DNA from 2 places in the Streptomyces sp. NPDC027185 genome. Region 1 is predicted to be linked to the other one. Evidence: riboswitches for the same ligand, from Rfam matches in the RefSeq annotation. Region 1 holds a riboswitch; the other holds the start of a gene.

The links. Region 1 has a riboswitch for glycine ahead of gcvT (glycine cleavage system aminomethyltransferase GcvT). Riboswitches for the same ligand answer to the same signal wherever they lie in the genome.
Region 2: linked by a shared signal. The riboswitch ahead of gcvP (aminomethyl-transferring glycine dehydrogenase) and the one ahead of gcvT (glycine cleavage system aminomethyltransferase GcvT) in region 1 are both predicted to bind glycine.

Annotation. Positions count from the first base shown of each region.
Region 1 is NZ_JBVHRF010000002.1:255,038-264,189, forward strand. It holds gene ACZ4M8_RS06370 (ABC transporter permease) at 1-635, opposite strand, end outside; gene ACZ4M8_RS06375 (enhanced serine sensitivity protein SseB C-terminal domain-containing protein) at 1,043-1,825, opposite strand; gene ACZ4M8_RS06380 (enhanced serine sensitivity protein SseB) at 1,884-2,690, opposite strand; gene ACZ4M8_RS06385 (AAA family ATPase) at 2,944-3,600, opposite strand; glycine riboswitch at 4,154-4,248, shown strand; gene gcvT (glycine cleavage system aminomethyltransferase GcvT) at 4,394-5,521, shown strand; gene gcvH (glycine cleavage system protein GcvH) at 5,675-6,052, shown strand; gene glyA (serine hydroxymethyltransferase) at 6,120-7,379, shown strand; gene ACZ4M8_RS06405 (L-serine ammonia-lyase) at 7,823-9,152, shown strand, end outside.
Region 2 is NZ_JBVHRF010000008.1:416,786-425,937, reverse strand. It holds gene ACZ4M8_RS26130 (FHA domain-containing protein) at 1-630, shown strand, start outside; gene ftsR (transcriptional regulator FtsR) at 648-1,394, shown strand; gene ACZ4M8_RS26120 (bifunctional nuclease family protein) at 1,448-1,921, shown strand; gene ACZ4M8_RS26115 (MerR family transcriptional regulator) at 2,145-2,747, shown strand; gene ACZ4M8_RS26110 (DNA polymerase IV) at 2,835-4,376, shown strand; gene ACZ4M8_RS26105 (PRC-barrel domain-containing protein) at 4,401-4,832, opposite strand; glycine riboswitch at 4,896-4,992, shown strand; glycine riboswitch at 4,993-5,119, shown strand; gene gcvP (aminomethyl-transferring glycine dehydrogenase) at 5,181-8,066, shown strand; gene ACZ4M8_RS26095 (DUF5999 family protein) at 8,128-8,334, opposite strand; gene ACZ4M8_RS26090 (hypothetical protein) at 8,705-9,152, opposite strand, start outside.

The sequences.
Region 1 (9,152 bases):
ATGCGGCCCATGTACGGCCAGTTGAAGAACCCGATCACGAAGATCAGCACGGAGAGGTGGAGCGGCAGCCCGGTGAGGCCGAAAGCGCCCCCCTGGAGCGAGGCGGAAATCGCGATGGCGAACAGCAACAACGGGAACGCCAGGAAGACATCCATCAGCCGGCTGATCACCGCGTCGACCCGTCCGCGGTAGAAGCCGGCGACCACTCCCATGACCGTGCCGATCGCCACCGACAGCAAGGTGGCGCCGAAGGCGACGATCAGCGAGACCCAGGAGCCCTCCAGCACCCGGGCGAGCAGGTCACGGCCGAACTTCGGGTCCACGCCCAGCGGGTGGTCGCCGCTCATCCCGCCTAGGTCGCCCTTGGGGAGCGTGGTGTTGGGGTCGATCAGCGACTGGTGGGGGCTGTCGGGGTCGAGACCGAGCAGCGCCTGGAGCGGGCGGGAGAGCGCGGCGACGACGATGAGCAGGATGACAACGATGGCACCGGCCACCGCGACCTTGTCGCGCCGGAAGCGCAGCAGTGCGATGCGGCCGAGCGAGCGGCCTTCGATCCGCTTGCCCGCCACGCCCTTCAGCACCGCTTCCGGCTGCGCCTGGGCAGCCGCGCCGGTGGTCTCGATCGGTGCGGTCACAGTGCCTTTGACCCCTCTCGGCCGACGGTGCGGCCTCACGCCCCGCCGCGCTCGCGGCCTGGTCCCCATCGCCGCCGCACGACGCGCGGATGCCATGGAAGTTCGCACCGCGAAACATCGCGGTGTCACATGACAGGTGTCCGGATGGTGTTCGTACACAGGGCCGATGCCCTGCTGCCGGAGTCTTCATCCGATTCGCGATCACTCACCAGCCCCCAAGGTGAATGGATGCGCAACTGTGATCTGGTCCACAAGTCTCCGCTATCCGGACGCAAGGGACGTCTGAACGGAGATTTCGGTGGCGGGAAAAAGCCCGTCAACTGACGGACGAACAGGGCGAATTCGAGACACCGCACACCCTGGGCGGTGAACCTCCGGCGGTGGCCCGGGGAAGGCCCGCCGCCGGATCAGTAGGGGCGCGGGTAGCCGTACCCGGTGGGCGGCTGCGCCGGGGCGCCGTAGCCCTCGCGGTCGAAGAAGGGGCGGGCGCAGGCCCGCATCCACATGCCGACCGGGTCGTACTCGTCGTTCATCGCGACGGTCGAGACCGGCAGCCCTTCGGGGACCGCGCCCATCGACTGCTGGACCATCAACCGCGCGGCGTCCACGCCCTGTTGGCCCGCGTCGTAGAGATCGAGGCCGAGGGCGAGGTAGGGCGCGCCGAGGGCGGGCTGCACCCAGGCGCGGCGCAACGACCGCACGGCGGGCGTGCGGTGGGCGTTCTGGGTGAGCAGGGCGTAGAACTGCGGGAGGTCGATGACCGGTTCGGTGATGCGCAGCGGTCCGGCGGGGAGTCGGTCGAGACCGCCGGCGATACGGCGCAGATCCAGCCAGGGGATGCCGACGCCGCCGCCAGGGGCGTGCGGATTCAGCCACAGGCCCCAGCGGTCGGGGAAGAGGGCGGAGGCGATCTCGACACCGGTGACCAACTCGTGGTCACGGTTCCATCCGGAGGCGGCCAGCTCGGGCGCGGAGGTGACACAGGGCGCGTAGCCCAGGCCGTCGACCTCCATGTTTCCGTACTGCGCGTCGGGCATCCCGGCGCGGCCGTGCCAGAGCAGCATCCAGACCTGACCGGCGGCGAGCGCGTGCAGCAGCGCCTCGTAGGCGTCGTAGCGGCCGGGTGTGACCTGTCCCAGCAGCTGCTCGACCCGGCCTGCCGCCGCTCCTTGATGCGCACCCGCGCTCACGTGGTCCGTCCCTTCTCCGGCGGCCGCGTGGGGTACGCCCGCCCGTCGTCCGTCCAGCTTACGAGTGGTCCCGGGAGTAGAAGGGCCGTACGCGCGCGGTCATCCAGTCGGCGACCGGGTCGCCCTGGGCGACGTCCAGCAGCACCAGTTGGACGGGCCAGGCCACGGGCACCGTGCCGAGCGCGCGTCCCAGGGCGGCGAGGGCCGCTTCGCGGGTGGCGTCGTCGTAGGGGTTGGCGAGGGTGGCGTCGACCTCGACGCCGACGAAGAGCGCGGGCGTGTCGCCCTCCACACTCGCCAGGGCACGCCGGGCAGTCAGGACAAATCCGGCACCGGAGAACTCCAGGCCGGCGGCGGCGAGGAAGTCCACCGGCTCCTCCTGCCAGTCCGGCTCGAAGAGCCGCACCCGGCCGCCGGTGGGCGCGGACACCCCGGCGCCCGCCTCCCGGCACAGCTCCGCCACCGCGGGCGCCGGCAGCGCGGTGCCGACCGTGCCGCCGGGGTTGACGGCGATACCGAGCAGCGGCGGCAGCCCCCGGGCGAACTCCTTCGCCGGAGCGACGGTGAAGGACATGTGGGCGCCGACGGTCCGCAGGAACTCCTGCTCGGAGCTGAACACCGGGACGTACGCCACCTCGCCGATCTCAACGGTGGGCAGGTCCAGACCCCGGCCGCCGGGGCCCGCGGCGTCCGGGCCACCGCCGTTGGGCAGCGGCACCCACACCCGGCTGCGGCCCAGCACCTCCACGATCCGGCCGCCCGCGCCGGGGTGGCCGACGGAGGCCGCGAGGACCTCCTCCAACTCGTTGGCGGGCCACGCCAGCTGCGGTATTCCCTGCTCGATCCCCTGCTCGGGAAAGTCCATGTCCATCCATCCGCTTCCGTACCGCGCGCTCTGGCCGATGAGCTTAGGGGGTGTCCTTGGCATCCTCGCGGGGCCGGGGTGAGCGGCAGCACGCCTCGCCGCGGAGGCGTCCTGCGCCGCGGACGGCCGCGCCCCGCGGCGCACGGCCGCGGGCCGTCCCGGCCGGCGAAGACCGACAGGACACCCTCCGGGCCCTGTCGCCGCCCTCCGGTCGCCCGCCCGGAAGGGGCGGACGGAGGGTGACGACCGAACCCTAGACGAGTGGCGGCACCGCCGCGTCCGCCGCCCGGGGCGCGGGCCCGCCGCCGAACCGGAGCGTGCGCAGCCGGTCGGCCGCGGACCGGTCCAGCAGGACGGCCGAGGCGAACCCCCGGGGCGGCCGCCCCGCCCCGGCGTTCCGGATCAGCCGCCGGCTGGCCGCGCGGTGCCGGGCGAAGGCGTAGCCGGACACCCCGCGCCCGCGCGAGCGCTGACCGCGCCGCGCCACCTCGGGCGGGACGTCGAGCAGCAGCAGATGCGGACGCCGCCCGCCGCGCCGCGCCGCGCGGGCGATCCAGCGGCGCACCCAGGTCTGCGTCCCGCAGTCGTGCACCACGGCGCTCCGGCCCGAGCGCAGCACCCGGCGCAGCCCGAGGTAGTGCGCCACCCGGACGAGTGGCCGGTAGAGGGCGTACGGCACCCGGCGCAGCCGGCCGCGCTCCCAGCGCTCGCGGGCGTCCTGGGAGTCGACGCGGTGGACGGGGGCGCCCGCGCCGTCGGCCGCCGGGACGACGCGGTGCATCAGCGTGCTCTTGCCGCTGCCGGGCAGTCCGGAGACGACGACCAGGGCACCTGCGGGGAAGCGGAGTTCGGCCGGGAGCCCGGCGGCGGGGCACCCCCGCAGGTCGGTGACGGCGACGGGGTCCGGCACGGAAGCGGGTTCCGGCGCGGGAGCGGATTCCGGGCGGGCGGCCACGGCGGAGTCCTGCCGCGGCGGGCGGGGCGGCGTGTCCGGGCCGGCCCCCGGGTACGCGTCCGGGGCGGCCCCCGGGTACGCGTCCGGGCGCGGTCCGCGGCGTGCCTCCGGTGCCGGTCGCGCGTCCGGCACCGCCCGCGGCGGCCGGGCCTCGCGGGCCCCGGGCGCGGGCCGGGGCGGCGCGGTGCCACCGGTCCTCGGTACGGCCGTGCGCGCGGCTTCGCTCTGCACCGTGATCGCCCCTTCCCCCTCGGCGGGGCCGGGCGGCGGCCCCGTCCCCTCCCGCACAGTGTCAAGGAAAGGTAATGCCGTTCAAGACGCGGGGTGTTCCGGTGCCGCGCCTCGGGCGGTGCGCGGCCGGGGGCGGCGCCGTGCGGAGGCGCTCCGTCCGGGCGGCCGGGCGGGTTCCGGGCCGGGGCTCCTACGTGCGGCGTTCCCGTGCGATGATGTCGGCGCCCCGTGCACACCGGCGTCGCGCCGTGCATGGTCCAACTCCATACCGGCCGCTTGAATCCGCGCGGGAGAGTCCCCGGCCGCGCGCCGGGGCGCCGAAGGAGCAAGTCCTCCCTTGAATCTCTCAGGCCCCTATACCGCGCGGGCGAGGCAGATCTGAAAAGCGAGCCGCGGCCCGTACGGGAGCGGTTCCACCCAAGGTGCAAACCGGCCCGTTCGCGGGATTCCGGTGAACCTCTCAGGTTCCGATGACAGATGGGGAGACATGTCCTCTCACCCTGTCCGGGAGCCCACCATGACCGATGCCCCCCGCCGCACCGCGCTCGACGCCGTCCACCGCGCGCTGGGCGCGACCATGACCGACTTCGCCGGCTGGGACATGCCGCTGCGCTACGCCAGCGAGCGCGACGAGCACCTCGCCGTCCGCACCCGCGCCGGTCTCTTCGACCTCTCCCACATGGGCGAGATCACCGTCACCGGCCCGCAGGCGGCCGACCTCCTCGACCACGCACTGGTCGGCAACATCGGCTCCGTGAAGCCGGGCCGCGCCCGCTACACCATGATCTGCCAGGAGGACGGCGGCATCCTCGACGACCTGATCGTCTACCGCCTCGGCGAGACGGAGTACCTGGTCGTCGCCAACGCCTCCAACGCGCAGACCGTCCTGGACGCGCTGACCGCCCGCTCCGGCGGCTTCGACGCCGCGATCCGCGACGACCGCGACGCGTACGCGCTGCTGGCCGTGCAGGGCCCCGAGTCCCCCCGCATCCTCAAGGCCGTCACCGACGCCGATCTGGACGGGCTGAAGTACTACGCCGGGCTGCCCGGCACGGTCGCCGGCGTCTCCGCGCTCATCGCCCGCACCGGCTACACCGGCGAGGACGGCTTCGAGCTGTTCGTCCGGCCCGAGGACGCGGCCGCGCTCTGGGAGGCACTGCTGGCGGCGGGCGAGGACGCCGGGCTGGTCCCGTGCGGCCTGTCCTGCCGCGACACGCTGCGCCTGGAGGCGGGCATGCCGCTCTACGGCCACGAGCTGACGACGGCGACCACGCCGTTCGACGCCGGGCTGGGCCGGGTCGTGAAGTTCGAGAAGACGTCCAACGGCGGCGCCTTCGTCGGCCGCGCCGCGCTGGAGGCGGCCGCCGCGCGCGCCGAGGAGCGGCCGCCGCGCAAGCTCGTCGGTCTGATCGCCGAGGGCCGCCGGGTGCCCCGGGCGGGCTACCCGGTGGTGGACGCCGAGGGCACCGTCATCGGCGAGGTGACCTCCGGCGCGCCGTCGCCGACCCTGGGCAGGCCGGTCGCGATGGCGTACGTCGACGCCGCGCACGCCGCCCCGGGCACCGCGGGCGTCAAGGTCGACATCCGTGGCAGCCACGAGCCGTACGAGGTCGTCGCGCTGCCGTTCTACAAGCGGGAGAAGTAGCCCGTAGCGGGACACATCGCCGCCCGGAGCCGCCGTACGGGGCCGCCGGGCCGGTCCGGTGCGGCCGTTCCGGTGCGGCCGGGCCGCCGCCGCTGTGTCTCACTGTGCAGACCCCTTTCACCACCACACCCTCGCGTACAGGAGAATCGACCCATGAGCAACCCCCAGCAGCTGCGCTACAGCAAGGAGCACGAGTGGCTGTCGGACGCCGAGGACGGCGTCTCGACGGTCGGCATCACCGAGCACGCGGCGAACGCGCTCGGCGACGTCGTCTACGTGCAGCTCCCGGAGGTCGGCTCCACGATCACGGCGGGCGAGACCTGCGGTGAGCTGGAGTCGACCAAGTCGGTCAGCGATCTCTACGCGCCGGTCGACGGCGAGATCACCGAGGTCAACGAGGGTGTCACCGACGACCCCTCGCTGGTGAACACCGCCCCGTTCGAGGGCGGCTGGCTGTTCAAGGTGAAGATCACCGGGGAGCCGGGCGACCTGCTCTCCGCGGACGAGTACACCGCCTTCACCGCCGGCTGAGTCCGCCGCTCGGCCGCCGCCCGTACCGAAGCGCTCCGCGCCCCCTGAACCCTCCAGGAGAAGACCCATGTCGCTTCTCGACAGCTCCCTCCACGAGCTCGACCCCGACGTCGCCGCCGCCGTCGACGCCGAGCTGCACCGTCAGCAGTCCACCCTCGAAATGATCGCCTCGGAGAACTTCGCTCCGGTCGCCGTCATGGAGGCGCAGGGCTCGGTTCTCACCAACAAGTACGCCGAGGGCTACCCCGGCCGCCGCTACTACGGCGGCTGCGAGCACGTCGACGTGGTCGAGCGGATCGCCATCGACCGCATCAAGGAGCTCTTCGGCGCGGAGGCGGCCAACGTCCAGCCGCACTCCGGTGCGCAGGCCAACGCCGCCGCGATGTTCGCGCTGATCAAGCCGGGCGACACCATCCTGGGCCTGAACCTCGCCCACGGTGGCCACCTCACCCACGGCATGAAGATCAACTTCTCCGGCAAGCTCTACAACGTGGTGCCCTACCACGTCGACGAGAAGACCAACCTGGTCGACATGGCGGAGGTCGAGCGGCTCGCCAAGGAGCACCGCCCGAAGCTGATCGTCGCGGGCTGGTCGGCCTACCCGCGCCAGCTGGACTTCGCCGCCTTCCGCAAGATCGCGGACGAGGTCGGCGCGTACCTGATGGTGGACATGGCGCACTTCGCCGGTCTGGTCGCCGCGGGGCTGCACCCCAACCCGGTGCCGCACGCCCACGTCGTCACCACCACCACCCACAAGACCCTGGGCGGTCCGCGCGGCGGCGTGATCCTCTCCACCCAGGAGCTGGCCAAGAAGATCAACTCCGCGGTCTTCCCCGGTCAGCAGGGCGGTCCGCTGGAGCACGTCATCGCGGCGAAGGCGGTCTCCTTCAAGGTCGCGGCGTCCGAGGACTTCAAGGAGCGCCAGCAGCGCACCCTGGACGGCGCCCGCATCCTGGCCGAGCGCCTGGTGCAGCCGGACGTCACCGAGGCGGGCGTCTCCGTCCTCTCCGGCGGCACCGACGTCCACCTCGTCCTGGTCGACCTGCGCAACAGCGAGCTGGACGGCCAGCAGGCCGAGGACCGTCTCCACGAGGTCGGCATCACCGTCAACCGCAACGCCGTCCCGAACGACCCGCGGCCCCCGATGGTCACCTCGGGCCTGCGGATCGGCACCCCGGCGCTGGCCACCCGCGGTTTCGGCGCCGATGACTTCCGCGAGGTCGCCGACGTCATCGCCGAGGCGCTGAAGCCGTCGTACGACGCCGAGTCGCTCAAGGCGCGGGTCGCCGCCCTCGCCGCGAAGCACCCGCTCTACCCCTCCCTCTGAGAGGGAGCGCGCGGCGCCCCGCCGCGCGCCGTTGCCTCCGGGCGCCGCACCACCGGCGCCCGGAGGCGGTACGGGCCACGAGCCCGGGGCCCCGGCCCCGGGCTCGCCGTCTGCCTGCCCCGGAATCCGGAACGATCCGGCACACAGGGCACGGAACGGACGCGGTCTCCGCACGCGGACGCCACCGCCCGCCCGCGTACGCCGGCACCGGGGCCACGCCCCGGCCGCCCCGCGCACCGCTCCGTACCGGGTGCCGCGGGCGGCCCGGCACCCGCCGTTCCCCGGGCCGCCCGCCACCCGTCGGTCCGTGTCCGGCGGCCCGCCCCATGACCGCGTTACGCTCGTCAGTCGGCACCGATACACCCCGAAAACCGCACCAACCTCCCGATCCCCCTCTCTCCGCCCGCACCGCCCCTCACGAGCAGACAAGGGAGTCCGCCACCGTGGCCATCTCCGTCTTCGACCTCTTCTCCATCGGCATCGGCCCCTCCAGCTCCCACACGGTGGGCCCCATGCGCGCGGCCCGGATGTTCGCCGGCCGCCTCAAGAAGGACGGACTGCTCGCCCAGACCGTCTCGGTACGGGCGGAACTCTTCGGCTCCCTCGGCGCCACCGGCCACGGCCACGGCACCCCCAAGGCCGTCCTGCTCGGTCTGGAGGGCAACTCCCCGCGCACCGTCGACGTCGAGAACGCCGACACCCGCGTCGCCGAGATCCGCGAGAGCGGCCGGCTGCGCCTGCTGGCCGCCGAGATAGGGGACGCCCACGAGATCGCCTTCGACGAGTCCACCCAGCTGATCCTGCACCGCCGCCGCTCCCTGCCGTACCACGCCAACGGCATGACCCTCTTCGCGTACGACGCCCACGGCGCCCCGCTGCTGGAGAAGACGTACTACTCCGTCGGCGGCGGTTTCGTCGTCGACGAGGACGCGGCGGCCGAGGACCGGATCAAGCTCGACGACACCGTCCTGACGCACCCCTTCCGCACCGGCGACGAACTGCTGCGGCTGACGCGGGAGACCGGTCTGTCCATCTCCGCGCTGATGCTTGAGAACGAGAAGGCGTGGCGCACCGAGGCGGAGATCCGCGCCGGGCTGCTGGAGATCTGGCGCGTCATGCAGGCGTGTGTGGAGCGCGGCATGTCCCGCGAGGGCATCCTGCCGGGCGGTCTGAAGGTCCGCCGCCGGGCCGCCAACGCCGCCCGCGCCCTGCGCGCCGAGGGCGACCCGCAGACCCACGCCATGGAGTGGATCACCCTCTACGCGATGGCCGTCAACGAGGAGAACGCGGCCGGCGGCCGGGTGGTGACCGCCCCCACCAACGGCGCCGCCGGGATCATCCCCGCCGTCCTGCACTACTACGTGAACTTCGTGCCCGGCGCCGACGAGGACGGCGTGGTCCGCTTCCTCCTCGCCGCCGGTGCGATCGGCATGCTCTTCAAGGAGAACGCCTCCATCTCGGGCGCGGAGGTCGGCTGCCAGGGCGAGGTCGGCTCGGCCTGCTCGATGGCGGCGGGCGGCCTCGCCGAGGTCCTCGGCGCGACCCCGGAGAAGGTGGAGAACGCCGCCGAGATCGGCATGGAGCACAACCTCGGCCTGACCTGCGACCCGATCGGCGGTCTGGTGCAGATCCCGTGCATCGAGCGGAACGGTATGGCCTCCGTCAAGGCCGTCACCGCCGCCCGGATGTCGCTGCGGGGCGACGGCCGCCACCACGTCTCCCTCGACAAGGTCATCAAGACGATGAAGGACACCGGCGCGGACATGTCGGTGA
Region 2 (9,152 bases), on a different contig from region 1:
CGTCCGCTCTTCCGCGACGAGGTCGCGGGTGCCGCCGGGGCGGGTGCCGGTGATCCGTCCGGTGCCGGCCGCATAGGTGCCCAGGGCGCGGCGGCCTTGGCCTGCCCGCGGTGCGGTCACCGGAACGCCGAGGCGGGCAAGTTCTGTTCGCAGTGCGGTGCGCCGCTGCGTGCGGGCGGACAGCCCGAGCGTCCGTCCGAGACGACGTCGACGATCTCGATCTCGGGTATCGAGGCGTACGACGGCGAGACCACGGGGCAGAACCTCAGCCCCGCCCTGTCGCCCGAGGCGCAGGCGGCGGTCGACGCCCTGCCGCTGGGCTCCGCGCTGCTGATCGTCCGCCGGGGGCCCAACTCCGGCAGCCGCTTCCTGCTGGACGGGGAGCTGACGACGGCGGGCCGTCATCCGCAGAGCGACATCTTCCTCGACGATGTGACGGTCTCCCGCAGCCATGTGGAGTTCCGCCGCGGTCAGGACGGTGTCTTCACCGTCGCCGACGTCGGCAGCCTCAACGGCACCTACGTCAACCGCGAGCGGATCGACTCCGTGGCCCTCGCCGGTGGTGACGAGGTGCAGATCGGTAAGTACCGCCTGGTCTTCTACCCGAGCCAGCGGGGCGCGGGGATCTGACCGGCCAGGGAAGGCATATGCGTCATACACCGACAGGTGGTGCCGGTACGTCCGGCACCACCTCCTCGGACGGCAAGCCGGTGAGCATCGGTGCGGTGCTCGGCCTGCTGCGCGAGGAATTCCCCGAGGTCACGATCTCCAAGATCCGCTTCTTGGAGGCCGAGGGACTCGTCGAGCCGACGCGTACGCCTTCCGGGTACCGCAAATTCACCACCGCCGACGTCCAGCGGCTCGCGAGCGTGCTGCGGATGCAGCGCGACCACTACCTTCCGCTGAAGGTCATCCGCGAGCACCTCGACGCCCAGGAGCGCGGTGAGGAGCCGCCGCTGCCCGCCCCCGCGCCCTCCCGGGACCTGCTGGAGGGCGCCCCCGAGATGGAGGAGGAGCGGCCCGCGACGGCCCGCATCGGCCGCGCCGAGCTGCTCGCCGCCGCCGAGGTGGACGAGTCCGAGCTGGCCGAGTGGGAGTCGTACGGCCTGCTCACCGCCGACGCGGACGGCGGCTACGGCAGCGACGCCGTCGGGATCGCCCGGCTCGTCGCCGACCTCGGCCGTTTCGGGCTCGAACCACGCCATCTGCGGGCCGTGAAGGCGGCCGCGGAGCGTGAGGCGGGCCTGGTGGAACAGGTCGTCGCGCCGCTGCGGCGGCACCGTAATCCGCAGACCAGGGCGCACGCGGAGGCCACGGCCAGAGAGCTGGCCACGCTTTCCGTGCGGCTGCACGCCGCGCTCGTCCAGAGCGCGCTGCGGACCCCTCTGCCATGAGCAAATATCTGCCCGACTACCCAAACCTGCCGGGCACGTCCTAGGGTTGCTGTGTGAACGAGCTCGACGTCGTGGGTGTCCGGGTGGAAATGCCTTCCAGCCAACCGATCGTGCTCCTGCGGGAGGTGGGAGGCGATCGTTACCTGCCCATTTGGATCGGGCCGGGGGAGGCCACCGCCATCGCCTTCGCCCAGCAGGGCATGGTCCCTGCCAGGCCGCTGACGCACGACCTTTTCAAGGACGTGCTGGAAGCGGTGGGCCAGGAGCTGACGCAGGTCCGCATCACGGATCTGCGCGAGGGGGTGTTCTACGCCGAATTGGTCTTCGCCAGCGGGGTGGAGGTCAGTGCGCGGCCGTCCGACGCCATAGCGCTGGCGCTGCGCACCGGTACGCCGATCTTCGGTACGGACGGTGTGCTGGACGATGCCGGTATCGCCATCCCGGACGAGCAGGAGGACGAGGTGGAGAAGTTCCGCGAGTTCCTCGATCAGATCTCGCCCGAGGACTTCGGCACCAACAGTCAGTGACAGCGGCCGGTGGCGGTGGCTCGCGGTACTCCGCGGGAAACTCGCCACCGGCTGATTCTTTTCGGCCAATCCATCACGCCTTCCCCGTCCGGAGTCACGGGAAACCACTCGTGGGGTGATTATCACTCGGCGTGGCGAGCGCGGCGATCGTTGACGCACCCCGAGTGACTGCATACCGTCGAGATGGCAGGTCCCGTCCGGGACGTGGAGGACGGAGGGCGGCGTGGCAATCACCGGCGACGGTACGGCGGAAGGGGCGTTGCCGCTCCCCTCGAACGTGACGGCGGACCGCACCCCGGTACAGGCCGCCGCGGTCCCGGCGGAGCGCGCGACGGCGATCATCGGCTACCGCGGCCCGACCGCGTGTGCGGCCGCCGGCATCACCTACCGGCAGCTCGACTACTGGGCCCGTACGGGGCTGGTCGAGCCGAGTGTCCGCCCGGCGTACGGCTCGGGCACCCAGCGGCTCTACAGCTTCCGCGACGTCGTCGTCCTGAAGATCGTCAAGCGGCTGCTGGACACGGGTGTGTCGCTCCAGAACATCCGCACCGCGGTCCAGCACCTGCGTTCCCGGCAGCCGGCCGATCTGACGCGTATGACGTTGATGAGCGACGGCGCGACGGTCTACGAGTGCACCTCCCCGGACCAGGTGGTCGATCTGCTGCAGGGTGGGCAGGGCGTCTTCGGTATCGCCATCGGTGTGGTGTGGCGGGACGTGGAGAGTGCGCTGTCCCAGCTGCACGGTGAGCGGGTGGACACGGGGGAGACCCTGGCCGGGCAGAACCCGCACGACGAGCTGGCCCGGCGGCGCAACCGCGCGGGCTGAGCCCCGGCCGCTGCCGAGCCGGCCTCCGCCGGGCGCTCCGGCCCTGCTCGGGGCCGATTGTCAGTGGTATGCGGCAGCATCGGTCGTGTGAGACGTGCGCCGACGATTCTGCATCTCGACATGGATGCGTTCTTCGCGGCCGCCGAGCAGGCGGCCAAGCCCAGCCTGCGCGGTAAGCCGGTGGTCGTGGGCGGGATCGGGCCGCGCGGCGTTGTCTCGACCGCGTCGTACGAGGCGCGGGTCTTCGGGGTGCGGTCGGCGATGCCGACGGCCCAGGCGCGCCGGCTGTGTCCCAACGCGGCGTATCTCAGTCCGCGCTTCTCCGTCTACCGCCGGGTCAGCGACAGCGTGATGGAGCTGCTGCACGCGCTGTCGCCGCTGGTCGAGCCGTTGAGCCTGGACGAGGCGTTCGTCGATCTGGAGGCGGGCGGTGTCGCGGACGACTCCGGGTCGGCCCGCGCGGTCGGTGAGCGGCTGCGGCGCGACATCCGGGAGGTCACAGGGCTGACGGGTTCGGTGGGGCTGGCCGGGGCCAAGATGCTGGCCAAGATCGCGTCGGAGGCGGCCAAGCCGGACGGCCTGCGGATCATCGAGCCGGGCACCGAACGGGAGCTGCTGGGGCCGATGACCGTCCGTACCCTGCCGGGCGTCGGACCGGCGACGGCCGAGGCGTTGCGCCGGGCCGGGATCACGACCGTCGCGGAGACCGCCGAGGCGGGGGAGGCGGAGCTGGTACGGCTGCTGGGCAGGGCGCACGGGACGGGGCTGTACGCGATGGCGCTGGGCCGCGACGACCGGCCGGTCGTCGCCGAGCGGGACGCGAAGTCGGTGTCGGTGGAGGACACCTTCGAGGTCGACCTCACCGACCGCACCCGGGTGCGCAACGAGCTGGTGCGGCTGGCGGAGCGGTGTGTGGAGCGGTTGCGGGCCGCCGGCCGTTCCGGCCGTACGGTCGTGATCAAGGTGCGGAACTACGACTTCTCGACGCTGACGCGGTCGGAGACGCTGCGCGGGCCCACCGATGATCCCGCGGTGGTGCGGGAGGCGGCGATCCGGCTGCTGGATCTGGTCGACACCACGGGCGGGGTGCGGCTGCTGGGCGTGGGGGTGAGCGGGCTGGCCGACTTCACCCAGGAGGACCTCTTCGCCCAGCTGGCCACGGAGCAGGAGGCCGTCGAAGCAGCGCACGCCCTGGAAGCGGCGGCGAGCGGGGAGGCGAGGGGCGAGGCGGAGCCCGAGGAGGAGCGGCCGCGCCGCTGGCATCCCGGGCTGGACGTCGTCCATGACGACTACGGCGCGGGGTGGGTGCAGGGCAGCGGGGTGGGGCGGGTGACGGTGCGGTTCGAGCAGCCGTGGTCGGCGCCGGGGCGGGTGAGGACCTTCGCCGTGGACGATCCGGCGCTACGGCCCGGGGAGCCGTTGCCGCTGGTCGGCGGCGGGCCGACGACGGGCTCCGCAGCGGGCGGGGCGGGCGCGGGAGCGGCGCCGGTCAGGAGCAAAGGGGGCGGGCCGGACGGTGTGTCCGGCCGCTCGATATCCGGTCGGCCGGAGCGGGCGCCGGCGGAAGAGCCGGTGTCGGCGCCGGGGCCGGCCCCGGCGCCGGAGGATCGAGGCGCGGACCGCCGGTGAGCGGGCCAGCTCCGCTCCCGGGATTCAGTCGTCCGCTCCCGCGATGTTGCCGAAGTTCTTGTCGGCGGGAGGCCGCTCGACGTCCGCGGGGGAGGTGATGTCCAGCCGGTAGTGGTGGTACAGCTGGAGTTCCTGCTCGGGGGAGAGGTGGCGGCCGACGCCGAAGTCCGGGGCGCCCTTGATCAGCTTGCGGTCGTAGGGGATGTGCAGGGCGTCGTCGACCAGGCGGCTCGGCTCCAGGGGGACGAAGGCGTCGCGGCTGAAAAGTCCGGTGCGCACTGCCGCCCATTCGGGTTCGCCGGTCGCGTCGTCGAGGTAGACCTCGTCCACGGTACCGATCTTGGCACCTTGGCGGTCGTACGCCTTGCGGCCGATCAGGCTCCGCGGGTCGATATCGGTTTGCACGGCCCCTCCAACTGGTCGCAACTGCCTGGTCACACCTACCAAACGGCACATTTCTCATGTCGGCCACTCGAAGGATCCCCCGGATGACGCGCTGGTAGGCTGGCAAATGGCCGCTGACCCCGTGCGGGAGAGTCCACGTCGTTCGCGGCGCGGACGCCGAAGGAGCAAATCCTCCCCGGAAACTCTCAGGCACACGTACCGCTCGGACGAGGTCACTCTGGAAAGCAGGGCGGGCCACGGACGACGCAGCGCCGGAAACCCCTCCTCACCGACGGTGAAAGCCGGGTCGCGGTCGCGGGCCGGTGAAGCTCTCAGGTTGAGATGACAGAGGGGGAGGCCGTCCGGGCACCAGCGCCGTGGTGCCCCTCGTAGGTCGTTGAGACCAGGAGGCCCCCGCAGATGACCACCAATCGCATCCCCCTGACCGAGCTGGAGCGCGGTACGCCCTTCGAGCACCGGCACATCGGTCCGGACCACGAGGCGCAGGCGAAGATGCTCGCGCAGGTCGGATTCGGTTCGCTGGACGAGCTGACCGCCGCCGCGGTGCCCGACGTGATCAAGAGCGCCGAGGCGCTGGGGCTGCCGCAGGGCCGTTCGGAGGCGGAGGTCCTCGCCGAACTGCGCGGTCTCGCCCAGCGCAACCAGGTCCTGTCCTCGATGATCGGCCTCGGTTACCACGGCACGTTCACCCCGCCGGTGATCCTGCGCAACGTCATGGAGAACCCCGCCTGGTACACGGCGTACACCCCCTACCAGCCGGAGATCTCGCAGGGCCGGCTGGAGGCGCTGCTGAACTTCCAGACGATGGTCGCCGACCTCACCGGCCTGCCGACCTCCGGTGCGTCGCTCCTGGACGAGGGCACCGCCGCCGCCGAGGCCATGGCGCTCTCCCGGCGGGTGGGCAAGGTCAAGCAGGGCGTCTTCCTCGTCGACGCCGACTGCCTGCCGCAGACCGTCGCCGTCATCCGGACGCGCGCCGAACCCACCGGTGTCGAGGTCGTCGTCGCCGACCTGAGTGACGGCATCCCCGCCGAGATCGCCGAGCGGGGCGTCTTCGGTGTGCTGCTGCAGTACCCGGGGGCGTCCGGCGCGGTCCGCGACCCGCGTGCCGTCATCGCGCAGGCCCAGGAGCTGGGCGCCGTCGTCACCGTCGCCGCCGATCTGCTGGCCCTGACCCTCCTCACCTCGCCGGGTGAGCTGGGCGCCGACATCGCGGTGGGCACCACCCAGCGTTTCGGTGTGCCGATGGGCTTCGGCGGTCCGCACGCCGGCTTCATGGCCGTACGGGAGAAGTTCGCCCGGAGCTTGCCCGGCCGCCTGGTGGGCGTCTCCGTCGACGCCGACGGCACCAAGGCGTACCGCCTCGCCCTGCAGACCCGCGAGCAGCACATCCGCCGTGAGAAGGCCACCAGCAACATCTGTACCGCGCAGGTGCTGCTCGCCGTCATGGCCGGGATGTACGCGGTCTACCACGGCCCGGACGGGCTGGCCGCCATCGCCCGCCGCACCCACCGTTACGCCACGGTCCTCGCCGAGGGCCTGACGGCCGGTGGCGTGGAGCTGGTGCACGGCGCGTACTTCGACACCCTCACCGCCCGGGTGCCGGGACGGGCCGCCGACGTCGTCGCGGCCGCCCGGGAGGCCGGTGTCAACCTCCGTCTGACCGACGCGGACCATGTCGGCATCGCCTGCGACGAGACCACCGGCCGGACGCAGCTCGCCGCCGTCTGGCGCGCCTTCGGCGTCTCCGGTGACGTCGAGCAGCTGGACGCGGCGGCCGCCGACGCGCTGCCCGAGGGGTTGCTGCGGACCGACGGCTACCTCACCCACCCGGTCTTCCACCAGCACCGTTCCGAGACCGCGATGCTGCGCTACCTGCGCCGGCTGTCCGACAAGGACTACGCGCTCGACCGCGGCATGATCCCGCTCGGCTCCTGCACGATGAAGCTGAACGCGACGACGGAGATGGAGCCGGTCACCTGGCCGGAGTTCGGGCAGCTGCACCCCTTCGCCCCCGCCGAGCAGGCGCAGGGCTACCTCAGCCTCATCCAGGAACTGGAGGAGCGGCTGGCCGCCGTCACCGGCTACGACAAGGTCTCCATCCAGCCGAACGCCGGCTCCCAGGGTGAGCTGGCCGGTCTGCTGGCGGTGCGCGCGTACCACCGCGCCAACGGCGATGAGCAGCGCACCGTCTGCCTCATCCCGTCCTCGGCGCACGGCACCAACGCCGCGAGCGCCGTGATGGCCGGGATGAAGGTCGTCGTCGTCAAGACCGGCGAGGACGGCGAGGTCGACACCGACGACCTCCACGCCAAGATCGACAAGCACCGTGACGAGCTGGCCGTCCTGATGGTCACCTACCCCTCGACACACGGCGTCTTCGAGGAGCACATCACCGAGATCTGCGCCGCGGTGCACGACGCGGGCGGTCAGGTCTACGTGGACGGCGCCAACCTGAACGCGCTGGTCGGACTCGCCGAGCCGGGGAAGTTCGGCGGCGACGTCTCGCACCTGAACCTCCACAAGACCTTCTGCATCCCGCACGGCGGGGGCGGCCCCGGTGTCGGCCCGGTCGGCGTCCGCGCGCACCTCGCGCCGTACCTCCCCAACCACCCGCTCCAGCCCACCGCGGGCCCGGAGACCGGCGTCGGCCCGATCTCCGCCGCCCCCTGGGGCTCGGCCGGCATCCTGCCGATCTCCTGGGCGTACGTCCGGCTCATGGGCGGCGAGGGTCTCAAGCGCGCCACCCAGGTGGCGGTGCTCTCCGCCAACTACATCGCCAAGCGCCTGGAGCCGCACTACCCGGTGCTCTACACCGGGCCCGGCGGGCTCGTCGCGCACGAGTGCATCATCGACGTCCGGCCGCTCACCAAGGCCACGGGCGTGAGCATCGACGACGTCGCCAAGCGGCTCATCGACTACGGCTTCCACGCCCCGACGATGTCGTTCCCGGTGGCCGGCACGCTGATGATCGAGCCGACCGAGAGCGAGGACCTCACCGAGCTGGACCGCTTCTGCGACGCGATGATCGCCATCCGCGCGGAGATCGAGAAGGTCGGCAACGGCGAGTGGGACAAGGACGACAACCCGCTGCGCAACGCCCCGCACACCGCGGACGCGCTCGGCGGTGAGTGGGCGCACCCGTACACCCGCGAGGAGGCCGTCTTCCCGGCGGGTGTCGTGGCGGCGGAGAAGTACTGGCCGCCGGTCCGCCGCATCGACGGCGCCTTCGGCGACCGTAACCTCGTCTGCTCCTGCCCGCCGCTGACGGAGTACGACGGCTGACGTCCGCGCAACGATGAGGGCCCTCGGCGATGTCGCCGGGGGCCCTTTGACGTGCGACGGGTCAGACGGTGGTGGCGACCCGGGAGGCGCAGTCCGGACGGTGCGGGGCGATGACCTGACCGTCCGGCAGAAGCTCACCGGTGTCCTCGAAGAGGAGAACGCCGTTGCACAACAGGCTCCAGCCCTGCTCCGGATGGTGCGCCACCGGATGTGCGGCTTCCCGGTCGGTGGAGTCGGCGGTCGGGCAGGGCGGCTGGTGCTGACACATGGGCACTGTCTTTCGCTGCGGATGGGTGAACGTCGTCGTGCGGCTCGATGAACTCGAAGTGGTCATGGCCGCTTCCCCCGTTTCCTTCGGTTGGGCTCAAGTGTTGCCCTGCGGACGGATTTCCGCAGGGATTTCGCAGCAGTGGTACGCACTCGATACGGACGTGTCACCCGTGCGGGCGGTTGCTCCCAAATGCGCCGCTGGTCACGGAGGTTGGGGGAGAGGCGGCGGACGGGCGCACGGGGGGCGTACGGCCGAACGCCCCGCGGCCGTCGGGGGCTCGCGGGGCGCTCGGTGAGCGGGTGCGTACGCCGTGCCGGACGCGTCGGTCGGACGGTCGGTCCCCGCCCGCCGGTGTGTCCGGATGTCCTCAGGCGGTGGAGCCGAGGAGCGGCGGCGGGGCGAGGCGGTCGCTGAGCCGGGGCAGGAGGTCGGCCACCCGCTGCGGGAGGTGCGCGGCGATCCCGGGCGGGGCGGGAGCGAGCGGCACCAGGAGATCGCCGGGCGCCGGCTCCCCCGAGACGCCGTCGGAGGCGGTGTCGTGGTGCAGCCACAGCGTCAGCATGTACAGCTCCGGTACGGACAGCAGCCGCGGCTGGTACCCGGCGGTGAGCGATTCGGCCTGGTGCAGGGCCTGTTCGGTCGCCGTGACGTACGGGCCGCCGCAGAAGTGGGCGAACGCCCAGCCGTCCGCCGTCAGCCGCGCCTCGGCCGCCGCGACCGGCCGCTCACCGCCGAGCACCAGGAACCGCCACCCGGCCAGGCGGGTGCGGGGCGGGACGCCGGTGTGGCCGATGCCGTCCAGGATGTGGACCGGG